Regions from separate parts of the uncultured Sphingobacterium sp. genome, predicted to be linked through region 1. Evidence: riboswitches for the same ligand, from Rfam matches in the RefSeq annotation. Region 1 holds a riboswitch; each other region holds the start of a gene.
What was found. A riboswitch is a leader RNA that binds a small molecule or an ion and turns the genes downstream of it on or off. The one in region 1 is predicted to bind thiamine pyrophosphate.

Region 1 (3,264 bases):
AATTCGGACTTATCGACTCCATACAGTACCTTCGCAATAGTAAGTGGAGCAGCAGTACAATTTACCGGTATCTCCCAAATGCCATTATTTCCTACGATCCTACATTCGAATCGGCGATGATTTATCACTTGAACAGTAAACTCCAGGTTATAAAAAGTGAATCCATTCATTTTGTCTATCAACGGAGAGACTGGACCATTTACAGTTATGATCAACAGAATCGAATTACTGAAGAGATTTCGGGCAGAAATGATCAAAGAGAAAGTCGCGTCCGCTATCAGTATGATAGTCCGCAAACAAGTGACTACACACTACGCCAAACCTTCGATCAAAGCGATCGACTGACAGCCGAAATCAAGCGATCGTACCGAGCCAACGAAACGATTGATGAGTTTTATTATGAGGGTGTATTACAACAAAAATCTATTGTAAAAGATCTCGGAAACTGTGCCTACGAAAGCTTGATCTATAACAAGGAGGGAAAGTTAACAGCGAAATACATACAGGCAAAGAAAACCAACTAAACGAACTGAAAAACTGCACTAAGCTCAGACAATAAGATTCGTGATTTTGATAAAAAAATATTCGACGAAATTCGGCAAAAAACATATTTCTGCACTAATTTTGATAGCGATACATAAACGTCAAATTGAGAAAAAGAAAACTGATCAGTCAACGTCATCCCATACTCTATTTTATTGCAGTATGGGCGAGAAGAGTGCAGCGCAAAGCCGTTTGGCTATTTGATAATAAGAAATACAGCACAGCTAAATCAACTGAAAAACTTCCCTTTCGTATTAAAAAGCATCAGTCTGTCTTATTAAAAAAACTGGGCGAAAATAATATGCAATTGCAGATTAACAAAGTTACCAACCTGAAAATTGCAGCAGCACAGATTAATAGCATTCTGATCAGACCGAAGGAAACCTTTTCATTTTGTAAACTCGTTGGACTACCCACTGTAAAAAAAGGATATCTGCCCGGCATGGAGTTATCCTTTGGTGAAGCAAGAGCGGGTATTGGCGGTGGAATCTGTCAAATATCCAACCTCATCCATTGGCTTGTTATCCATAGCCCACTCACCGTCAATGAACGTTATCACCACTCTTTTGATCCATTTCCGGACGATGGCCGTGTTTTGCCATTCGGTAGTGGAGCTACCGTCTTTTATAATTATCGCGACTATCAATTCACCAACAACACGCCTTACACCTTTCAAATAAATCTCTGGTTCACAGACAAATGTTTAGAGGGCGAATTAAGAATTGATCAAGAACTGGATTTCGCGTACCATGTCGTTGAAAAAGAACATCAATTTCTTAAAATAGACAATCAGTTCTTTCGGAAAAATGAGATTTGGCGCGAGAAGTTTTTAAAGTTTCAGGGTGGAAAGATTTTGGAAACCGAACTTTTGACCAAAAATTTTGCCCGGGTTACCTATACACCCGTTGAATACATTGAAATTAGTGCCGATCAAAATCCGGCCGATTAATTCAACAAGCTAATGATCGAAAAATGACGGATATGAAATGTCCTCTTTTTTGTTTAAGTTTGGTCTGGCTTTGGGGGTATTCTGTATAGAATTGAGATAGTCCCTTTGAACCTGATTCGGTTTATACCGGCGTAGGGAAAAGCAAAAATCCACTGTACAGTATACTCCTTTACTGCACAGGCTATTGCTCTTCTTCCCTCCAAGGCCACACAGTATATCTTAGCATATGTAAAAAAATGGAAGATTCAATTATCAATTTATTAGAGCAGCTGAGGGTCGAAAAACCCCTTGTACACAACATCACAAACCTAGTCGTGATGAACAATACTGCCAACGCACTTTTAGCCTTAGGAGCGTCCCCTGTGATGGTACACAGCCCATTAGAAGTACGCGAGGTTGTCGATATTGCACAAGCTCTTGTCATTAATATCGGCACCTTGAGTGAAGATACTGCCGAAGCTATGCTGGTTGCTACCGAACATGCCAATACCATTGGACGGCCATGGGTACTTGATCCTGTTGGTGCTGGGATATCAGCATTCCGCAATGATTTATTATCCAATCTACTGGATCTCAAACCCACGGTTATTCGTGGAAATGCTTCAGAAATCATGACGCTGTACAATTTCAACCAACCGAACACAAAAGGAGTCGACAGCACGACAGCGAGTAAAGATGCCCTCCGATTTGGCCAATTATTGCAAGAGCAAACCGGCTCCATTATCTGTATTTCTGGAGAAGTAGACTATATCCTTTCACAGCAATACCGGGTTGAAGTTTTTAATGGCAACCCTTTAATGACACAGGTAACTGGACTTGGCTGTAGCGCTACTGCGCTTATTGGTGCATTTCTAGGTGTTACAGACCAATATTTTGAAGCAGCTGTTGCCGGTGTATCCATTTTGAGCTTAGCGGGAGAACTCGCTGCCCAAACAGCAGCTGGACCGGGTACCCTGCAATTGAATCTCTATGATGAACTCTATCAGCTCAATGCAGAACGTCTAAAATCAAAGCTCAAGATCAAACGCTATGCGCATTAATCCGCTTTTTCCCTACCCTTTATATTTGGTGATTTCTGAGCGGGACTGTTATCCTCAAAATTGGCTCAATGTTGCCGAAGAAGCCATTATTGGTGGAGTCGATCTTATACAATTGCGCGAAAAAGCTGACGATCCGGCCACATTTTTGAATAAAGCCATCCGTTTGAAAAAACTGACCGATCATTATGGTATTCCGCTCGTGATCAATGATGCCGTAGCAATCGCTGCCCAAATCGAGGCATGGGGGATACATGTGGGTCAAAATGATTTGCAGCCGCTCGCTATTCGCGAAAAATATGGTGATAAATTAACCATAGGCTGGTCCATAGAAGACATGCAACAACTGGAAAGTCAACAAATGTACGCCGTCGACCACCTTGGTGTAAGCCCCATTTTTTCTACGAAAACAAAAGTGGATACGGTTACTGAATGGGGAATTGCGGGTTTAAAACAACTTCGGAGTAGGACGGAAAAACCATTGATCGCTATCGGAAGGATGAATTTACAAACAGCAGAAGAGACCTGGAATGCCGGTGCAGACTCCATTGCAGTCGTTTCGGCCATATGCCAAAGTCAAGATCCCAGAGCTGCCAGTGCACAACTAAAAGAACTATTAAAATGACAAAAGATAAAAAATACCGCGTCCCTACCGTACTCAGCATTGCAGGGTTCGATGGTAGCGGTGGTGCAGGTATACAAGCAGATACCAAAACCATATCTGCATTAGGTTGT
Region 2 (3,264 bases), on a different contig from region 1:
ATAATTTTTCACCTTATCATCATCACCATACATGTGGTAATCTACATTCCGATATTGAATATCGGCCATTAATATCCACTTGTCTAGTTTGTAATCGACCTTTAAGAAATTACTGAAATCATTTTTTTGTGATTTCCCGAAGTAATATTTGTCGTCAAGAAAACCGGTTGATGCATATTGTGCCCAAATCACCTGGCCATAATGTTTTCCTTTGTATTGATTATAAGCTCCACCCCAAGTAATTTCAAGCTGATCATTCGGTCTGTAATTTAGGGCATAGGTCATGCCATAAAAATAATTATCAAGCCATCTCCTACGGACGAGATCTGTTTTTTGTATGGTATCTTTACCAATGATGACGTTAGTCAAACCGTATTTACTTAGTTTATCTCCCGGTCTCATTTCTTCATAGTAACCATAACCTCTTGTATAGTGTAGGGCTGTATTGAGTGTCAATTTGTCGTTCAGGATATTGGTATAATGAAGTTGATGATGTTTCTGCGTATAATTATCTGTTTGATTTTGATACGTATATAGATTATAATTCCGGCCAGCGTTCATGAAACGATCCTTCTCTGCGCCCGAGATTTCGAGTGCATTATCAGCATAGTCATCCATGCGCGATCGATCGCCAGTAATCAATGGTTCAGGAACGCCATTCCAGGCTTGATATGTCTTTTCTTTTCCCCAGAATACAATTCCTTTTAAAATATGTTTCTTGCCATAATAGCCTCCGTCCACATAGAAAGACTGTAAGTCTGAACTACCTCTCTCGATATAACCATCGCTATTGATTCGAGATAATCTGGCATTGAAGGCAAATTTGTCGTTAATTAGTCCGGTACCTACCTTGACTGTATTTTTCCAGGTATTGTAGGAGCCAAATGAATTGTTGAGTTCTGCGTAAGGGGTTTCGACTAAAGTATTGGACTGAATATTTAATGAGGCTCCAAATGATCCGGCACCATTCGTCGAAGTCCCAATACCACGCTGAACTTGGATGCTCTCGGTAGAAGAGGCAAAGTCGGGAAGGTTTACAAAAAATGAACCCATGCTCTCCGCATCATTTAAAGGGATTCCATTTAATGTTACGTTGATTCGTTGATTATCCGATCCCCTGATTGTCATTCCGGTATAACCTATGCCTGCACCGGCATCGGAATTGACCTGCACGGATGGAGTCTGATTTAAAAGGAATGGGATATCCTGGCCGAGGTTGTTACGCGTTATTTCTTCTTTGGAGATGTTTTTAAAGGTTGTAGGAGCATTTCTTTTGGCACGGGTAGATTGAACAAGCACCTCTTCCATTTGAATTGTACTAGGTTCTAACGCTACCGTAAGCTCCAAATTGTCTTTAACATCCACATTTTGGCTCCATGTTTTATATCCAAGAGAAGATACCTGGATCTGGTGCTTACCTGTATTGATACGATATAGTTTAATCAGCCCATTTTTGTCCGATTGGCCAGCAAAGGATGCTTGTCCATCTATAGATATGGAAACATACTGTAAGGGGGTCTGATTGGTATTGTCTACAGCTTTAATTGTCAGATTTTGTTGCGCAATGGCAATTTGGCTTGAAATAGTAGCTAAGGAGCTACAAATCAAAAATTTGATCATGGTAATGTATTTTGTTTGAGTTAAACAAATCATAGCAAGGGGTTACTATGACCGCACTATTTAACTAACCTCTCCCTACGCCAGCATTATCTGGATCAGGTGTACAGAATTTAATCTGTTGGGTATAATCTCAGCCTTTATTTGTGTTCCTGACAAAACAAGGCACCCCTATTCGATGCTGCGAATATATAAATTTAAAATTGAAATGAAGTATAAAGAAGTAATTTATGACAAATGGAAAAGAGCAGATTTGCGGTATTATTTCTTTTTGGTTAAAAATTTGTGCAAATTGTTGTTTTTGGTATTTATTGTTCTTTTTAGGTACCTTGGCATGAATTTTTCTACTAAAGGTATGTATTCATACAGGTCAAAAAATTTTAGTTACTAAATTGATAGTGAGGAGATAAAATGTTAAAATATTTAAGCGCTAATTATATTCTGCCGATTACTTCAATGCCAATAAAAGACGGTATTGTTTCGGTAGATGAGGAGGGGGTAATTCAAGGTATCTATGGCCCAACTTCATTTACACCTTCAGATAAAACGAAGGTTGAGAGATATGAAGGAGTGATAATTCCCGGTTTTATCAATGCACATTGCCACATTGAATTGTCGCATATGAAAGGTATTGTTCCTAAAGGTATGGGGCTCCCGAGCTTTCTCAGTAAGGTGATGACAACGCGGTCGGCATCGATGAAAAAAATAGATGACGCTATGGCCAAAGCCGATCGAGATATGTATGAAAATGGTATTGTCGCAGTTGGAGATCACGCCAACACTGATAATTCTTCAAAATTGAAGGAAGATTCGCAGATATTATATCACACATTTGTGGAGGTGCTCGGGATTGAACCTGAAGAAGCTGACTTTAAGTTAAAGGAGGCTAAATCGTTGACCCAAGAGTTTAGGAATGGGCATGTATCCATTACTCCGCACGCTCCCTATTCTTGTTCGAAGGTCCTTTTTAAAAAATTCAAGAAGATGGTTCCGGAAACAAATATTATCAGTATTCACAATCAAGAAAGTGAAGAGGAGAATAAACTGTTCCGTTATAAAATGGGTGAGTTCTTGGACTTTTATAAAAGTATAGGAAAAAATGCTGATGCGATTAAGGCGCAGGCAAGAAATTCGATTCAGTCTTATCTTCCTTATTTGCCTTATCCAAATAAATTATTGTTGGTTCATAACACCTATACCTCTCTTAAAGATTTGGATTTCGTAGAACGTATGGATCGTGATGTGATGTGGTGTCTCTGTCCAAAGGCCAACCTTTATATTGAGGGAACATTGCCAAAGGTTCAGAATTTTATGAATGCTGGACAGCGTTTAGTAATCGGAACGGACAGTTTAGCTTCAAACGATACATTGTCCATTTTGGAGGAGCTAAAGGTATTGCATGCGCACTTTGAGGATCTGGATTTCTTGCAGACTATTCAATGGGCTACAATCAATGGTGCTATCGCGTTGAACATTGAGGATGAATTTGGCTCCCTTGAAGTGGGTAAAAAACCTGGGATTGTGTTGTTGCAAGGTATGGAACACATGCGCCTAAATGAAGATGTTAAGGTAAAACGTTTAGCGTAGTATTTAATTCCCCAAAACTTCTGTACTTTTGCTCTTATTGAACCGTCCATGACTATAATA
Region 3 (3,264 bases), on a different contig from region 1:
TCTATACTGAACAGCCTGCCAAGCCGAATCATCGTATTTTGGTTTATCCCAGTTAGGTATTTCCAGTCTTGCATCGTAATGCTCACCAGTGTAAATATTATTATAGGTGATTGGCCCCGAAGCAGTCTTCCACTGCTTATCCGAAACAATGGTTTCCGTCGTTCCATCTGTATAAACAATTTTCAGTTCTAAACAGAATGTTGGCCGGGCCCGCCATGGTGCTTTATCAAAGTTCCAAACGGCCATTGGTTGATGATTATACCAGCCATTCCCCAAAACAACGCCAATAGCGTTCTCTCCTTTTTGAAGCTGCTGGGTTACGTCCGTCACGACATACAACGTGCGGCGGTCAAATCGTGTATACATTGGATCCAGACGATGGTCGCCAACGCGCTGGCCATTAATGGAAAGTTCATATAATCCCGCTGTGGCAATATACGCGCGGGCAGATTTTATCTGCTTATTTGCCTTAAATTCTCTTCTAAAATAAGGCGTTTCCCGCGCATGAATATCCTTATTGTCGCTGATCCATTTTCCTTTCCAAAGGTTTTGTCCCATCATTCCTGTTTCGAAAGATGCTATTTCAGAACGTGTTGATACACCATCCTTATCCCATATTTTAACCTTCCAGTAGTACTTAGTCTGTGGCTTTAACTGTGCGCCGTTATAGGGCACTAACATAGCCGAGCTGAACTGTTTGCCACTATCCCAGCTATCTTTTGTCTCTTTCAGCAATGCCAGCGAATCTTGCCCTAAAAGGATCTGATAAGCTTGTTGTACCGCACCTTTACGTTGGTCCTGAAGTCGCCAGCTAAGTCTCGGGTGAATTGCATCAATCCCCAATGGATTGACCAGATGTTCGCATGTCAACTGCACGGCGCTGCAGTTGTTTTTAGGTTGGGCATAAGTGTTGCTAGCGATACACAACAGTGTTGTCAATAAAATCCTACGCATTAAAAGATACTATTCTTGGTCGTTGTTAAATTGTTTTAGCTGATTCAAAAAACTAATATATCAAATATTTCCCACATACTGACCTGTACTTTCCTGCACAATATGCCTAAGTCTGCAAAATAAATTTCTTGCAACTTTCATAAAAATAACCTTATCTTAGTCGCAACTTTAGGGGTGTCTGCTCGTGCAGGCTGAGATTTTACCCTTAGAACCTGATCCGGATCATACTGGCGTAGGGAAAAGTGAGCTGTCTACAAGGTGCATTGCTGTGCCTTTGTGTAGCCATTCCTAAAGTTTTACCAAAAAAATTAAGGAATGGAACTTACAATAAACCATCAGATTCGATTTTTCGACCCCACACTTGCTTCACTTGAAGGCTTGTTGCTTTTGGAATTATCTGGCAAAACTCAGGGTGTGGCTGTAGCCATCAACAACAAAGTCATCCCCAAAAAGGACTGGACTACGACAAGACTTAAACCTTACGATCAGATTATCTTAATTACCGCATCTCAGGGCGGATAGCCATTCCAAAAAAATCAACCGAGTAATTCACCCAATACAGAAAAAAATGACAGCTGAAACAATTACGCAATCACCCTTTCCAAATGCAAAGAAAATTTTCGTATCCGGAAAACTATTTCCTATTCAAGTCGCTATGCGTCAAATCTCCTTGAGTCCAACCAAATTAACGAATGGAGAGGTAGAAATTAATCCGCCGGTAACAATTTATGATACTTCTGGACCTTATACGGATGATACGGTCCATATCGATATCCGAAAAGGCCTCCCGCGCCTTCGCGAACAGTGGATCTTGGGTCGTCAGGATGTCATACAGCTGGCTGGCATAAGCTCTGAATATGGACAAAAACGTCTTTCTGATCCAACGTTGGATGAACTCCGATTTGCCTATAGTCATAAACCAAAAGTAGCCTCTGCCGGCAGGAATGTCACCCAATTACATTATGCAAAGCAAGGCATCATTACGCCAGAAATGGAGTACGTTGCTATCCGGGAAAACCAACGTATCGAGCAGCTCACAGCCAGCACCCCCGGAATGGATCATCAGCATAAAGGGCAAAACTTTGGTGCTAGAACACATAATAAAGCTATTACACCAGAATTTGTCCGTGAGGAAATCGCTGCCGGAAGAGCGATCATCCCTAATAATATCAATCATCCTGAAAGTGAACCCATGATTATCGGGCGCAACTTTCTTGTTAAAATTAATGCCAATATTGGCAATAGCGCCGTAAGTTCAAGTATAGAGGAAGAAGTTGAAAAAGCGGTATGGGCCTGTCGTTGGGGAGCCGATACCATCATGGACCTATCCACTGGCAAAAATATTCACGAAACCCGCGAATGGATTATCCGTAACTCGCCCGTTCCAATCGGTACAGTACCGATCTATCAGGCGCTCGAAAAAGTGAAGGGAGTGGCCGAGGACCTTACCTGGGAAATATTCAAAGATACCTTGATTGAACAGGCCGAACAGGGTGTTTCGTACTTTACCATACACGCCGGCGTACTGCTTCGTTATATCCATCTCACCGCTTCTCGAGTAACGGGCATTGTCTCCAGAGGTGGGTCTATCATGGCCAAATGGTGTCTTTTCCACCACAAAGAGAACTTTCTCTATACCCATTTTGAGGAGATCTGTGAGATCATGAAGCGATATGATGTTGCTTTTTCACTTGGCGATGGTCTCCGTCCAGGAGCCATTGCGGACGCCAACGATGCGGCTCAATTTGCTGAGCTCGAAACACTGGGCGAACTCACCAAAATAGCCTGGAAGCACGATGTTCAGGTGATGATCGAAGGTCCAGGGCATGTTCCTATGCAATTGATCAAAGAGAATATGGACAAGCAATTGGCTTGTTGTGACGAAGCTCCATTTTATACCTTAGGTCCCTTAACAACTGATATTGCTCCAGGTTATGACCATATCACATCAGCCATTGGAGCTGCTATGATCGGTTGGTATGGATGTGCGATGCTTTGCTATGTGACCCCAAAAGAACATCTGGGCTTACCAAATAAAAAAGACGTTAAAGACGGTGTAATCACCTATAAACTAGCTGCCCATGCGGCCGATTTGGCCAAAGGACATCCGGGTGCACAATACCGTGATAATGCCTTGAGTAAAGCGAGATTTGAATTTAGATGGGAAGATCAATTCAACCTTTCCCTGGATCCAGATACCGCACGTGAATATCACGACGAAACGTTGCCTGCAGATGCGGCCAAAGTGGCTCACTTCTGCTCCATGTGCGGTCCCAAATTTTGCTCGATGAAAATTACGCAGGAAATCAG
Region 4 (3,264 bases), on a different contig from region 1:
ACAACAGCTCGCTACGTGTACTTTTTGCCGCATCAATCTCAAAAGACTGCCTACCATCAACGAGTATGTCTTCCAGCGAAAAGGAATGCGAAGCTGTAGCCTCCAATCCAAATGTATCCCAGTCGTAATGCACCAGTACATGGTCACGATCCACAAAAAATGATTTTATCAGTGGTTCACCTTTTTCGTCCAACACGGGTTTTCCTGCCTCCTGAATTGCAGCATTTAAGGTAAAATGGGTTAAATGAGGAGCTCCGGTAGCATATCTCCAAAAACCGCGGAGTCGATAATGTTCACCTTCACGTGTAGCTGTACCTGATGCCTGTCCACTGCCGCCAAAACAAACCCGATCCGTTTTGAAAATCTGATCTCCTAAAACCGGATCAATAAAACCGACAAAGAGATTTGCTCCTGAACATAACGTTACTGTCCAGGCTAATCCCCCATCCCAATAAGCCAGGTCAGCCAATAAGTTGAGGCCTTCGGGTAAACTTAACCCCAATCCACCCAATGCAGGTGGAACCCAAATCTTAAACCATTTCCGACGAAAAATCAATTCGAGTTGTCCATCCGACAATGTTTTCTGATGGATTCCCTTAGCCTGATTATCTTTCAGAATAGCAATATCTTCGCTACTGAGTTGCATATCTTTCCTCACTTATTATTCTCCTCCAATTAAAATATCCACTAAATGCCATAACAAATAAAAACAAAGTCAAGCCCGAATAAAGAAATAACCCTTTATGGATCAGTAAAGGAATTGCCATCAGATTACTGATATTCAACAATATCCAATTTTCTATCTTCCGTTTTGCCAATAACCACATCCCTGCCCAAGCTGTACAGGAAACTGCAGAGTCCCAAAGCGGTACATCAGAATCCGTTAAATGTACCAATCCGAAATAAAACAACAGAAAACCGAGAGCGCAGATTCCCCCTACTATCCACCATTCTTTCGGCTCACAATGCGTTATGGGAGCAGCAACATCACTACTATATTTCCAATAGATCCAGCCATAGATGCTCATGATCAAATAATAGAGATGTAGTAATATTTCTGCATATAGTTTCGCATGGAATAATACGTAAACAGAAATTAAGATACCAATAATCCCAAAAATGTAATTGATCGATTTATTTTGCCGGGAAAACCAAACCTGTAAAACACCAAAGGATACCCCTAGCCATTCCGCGATGGTGGCCTGTTGAATCTGTTTTATAAAAGCTTCGAAAATTGTTTCAGAAGTCATCGCCTTGTTTATTATTTCGTGTAATTCATAATAAACCTATGGGAGAAAAACGGACGTTTTTATTGAAATTAAATCCCTACGCCAGCATTACCTGGATCAGGTATATAAAAGCGATTGTACAAGGAGGTACAATCGCTTTTATTGGGTATAATCTCAGCCGAGAATGACCATGGTCATTCCAAGCACCCCATAAGTATATTTTCTGTCGAATTGATTATTCTATATCAATCAATTTCAACGCTTTGTGCGTACGCGTACGCGTTTCTTTACATAGTTGCGCATCATCGTTCAATGATTTCCCGTGTGAAGGAATCATTTCACGTAGTTTTTTACGGTATTCATCTGATTTCGCACGTTCAGGGAAACATCTCTTCAACAGGCTGATCATGATAGCAACTGACGTCGAAGCTCCAGGAGAAGCTCCTAATAGCGCAGCAATAGAACCATCTGCACTAGAAACGACCTCTGTACCAAATTCTAAAATTCCACCTTTCTTTTCATCTTTCTTGATGACCTGAACACGTTGTCCTGCTTTCTCGATAACCCAGTCCTCCAATTTAGCTGTAGGCATAAATTGTTTTAAAGACTCTAGTTTATCTTTTGGTGACTTCATAACTTCAGTAATAAGATACTTCGTCAAAGGTAAGTTGTCAAGTCCGGCTGATAACATCGGGCGGATATTAGACAATTTGATAGAAGCAGGTAAATCGAAGTAAGACCCCTGTTTTAAGAATTTAGTTGAGAAACCTGCATATGGTCCAAACAATAACGCTTGTTTGCCATCAATATAACGTGTATCTAAGTGCGGTACAGACATTGGAGGAGCTCCAACAGAAGCTTTTCCATACACTTTCGCATGATGTGTATTAATAATCTCTTCATTTACACAACGTAGCCATTGGCCCCCTACAGGAAATCCGCCATAGCCTTTCGCTTCTGGTATTCCAGATTTTTCCAACAACAACAACGAGTGGCCACCGGCCCCAATAAATACAAACTTTGCTTTTATTTCTCTCTTTGTTCCTGTCTTTAAATCTTTGACCTCCACTTCCCAACGGCCATCGTCTTCACGTTCGATGTCGATTACTTCATGGTTTAAGGAGATCGAAATATTTTCTTTATTTTCAAGATTAGCGATCAAATCACGTGTCAACGACCCAAAATTAACATCAGTGCCCAGATCCATTTTTGTCGCAGCGATTTTTTCATCGGCCTCGCGTCCTTCCATCATCAATGGAATCCACGATTTCAACAATGCCGTATCTTCGGTATACTCCATCCCTTTGAACAAGTTTTGGGTCGTCAATGTTTCCCATCTTGTCTTTAGGAATTTAGCATCTTTTTCACCAAAAACCGCACTCATGTGTGGAATACTACGGATAAAATTTTCAGGTTGGGCAATAATGCCTTTATCAACGAGGTAGGACCAAAATTGCTTAGACACTTCAAATTGCTCAGCAATTTTAACTGCTTTATCAATCTTTACAGAACCATCTTTCTGTTCGGGGGTATAATTTAACTCGCATAAGGCAGAGTGACCCGTGCCAGCATTATTCCAAGCGTCAGAACTTTCAGCAGCCACAACATCCAAACGCTCAAGAATTTCAATATTAACGTCTGGGCTTAATTCATTGATTAGAGTACCCAAAGTAGCACTCATAATACCGGCGCCGATCAGAACAACGTCAACTTCTTTATTTGATTTTTTGCTCATGTTTTTGTGATTGATGCAAATTTAATATAGTTTTTGGTAAACGTCCAAGTCTTTTGTCAAAAAACTGTACTTTTTAGAACCACTTATTCAAAAATACCATTGATTTATTAAAATAATCCTAAGTGAGCGATCGCTTACCGTAAAATTCTAAAATTGTTTCCTGAAAACACTCCCCCACTCCAAGATAAACACAAGGTCAGCACACAATGTTTTTCTATTTTAAACCGTTATTTATCGAAAGATTTTGTGTTATAATATAGTTTTAACATTTTTGCAGAACATCGAAAGGCAATAGTGTAC

Region 2: another riboswitch for thiamine pyrophosphate. It lies ahead of ACHWSC_RS14720 (TonB-dependent receptor); the one in region 1 lies ahead of thiM (hydroxyethylthiazole kinase).
Region 3: another riboswitch for thiamine pyrophosphate. It lies ahead of thiS (sulfur carrier protein ThiS); the one in region 1 lies ahead of thiM (hydroxyethylthiazole kinase).
Region 4: another riboswitch for thiamine pyrophosphate. It lies ahead of pnuC (nicotinamide riboside transporter PnuC); the one in region 1 lies ahead of thiM (hydroxyethylthiazole kinase).

Annotation. Positions count from the first base shown of each region.
Region 1 is NZ_CAXYKD010000029.1:65,253-68,516, forward strand. It holds gene ACHWSC_RS12955 (hypothetical protein) at 1-524, shown strand, start outside; gene ACHWSC_RS12960 (VanW family protein) at 650-1,492, shown strand; TPP riboswitch at 1,555-1,647, shown strand; gene thiM (hydroxyethylthiazole kinase) at 1,729-2,532, shown strand; gene thiE (thiamine phosphate synthase) at 2,522-3,154, shown strand; gene thiD (bifunctional hydroxymethylpyrimidine kinase/phosphomethylpyrimidine kinase) at 3,151-3,264, shown strand, end outside.
Region 2 is NZ_CAXYKD010000032.1:6,918-10,181, forward strand. It holds gene ACHWSC_RS14720 (TonB-dependent receptor) at 1-1,620, opposite strand, end outside; TPP riboswitch at 1,675-1,800, opposite strand; gene ACHWSC_RS14725 (amidohydrolase family protein) at 2,029-3,204, shown strand.
Region 3 is NZ_CAXYKD010000003.1:43,419-46,682, forward strand. It holds gene ACHWSC_RS02195 (family 78 glycoside hydrolase catalytic domain) at 1-954, opposite strand, end outside; TPP riboswitch at 1,115-1,210, shown strand; gene thiS (sulfur carrier protein ThiS) at 1,270-1,476, shown strand; gene thiC (phosphomethylpyrimidine synthase ThiC) at 1,523-3,264, shown strand, end outside.
Region 4 is NZ_CAXYKD010000048.1:184,170-187,433, reverse strand. It holds gene ACHWSC_RS22515 (acyl-CoA dehydrogenase) at 1-646, opposite strand, end outside; gene pnuC (nicotinamide riboside transporter PnuC) at 633-1,250, opposite strand; TPP riboswitch at 1,306-1,450, opposite strand; gene ACHWSC_RS22505 (malate:quinone oxidoreductase) at 1,465-2,964, opposite strand.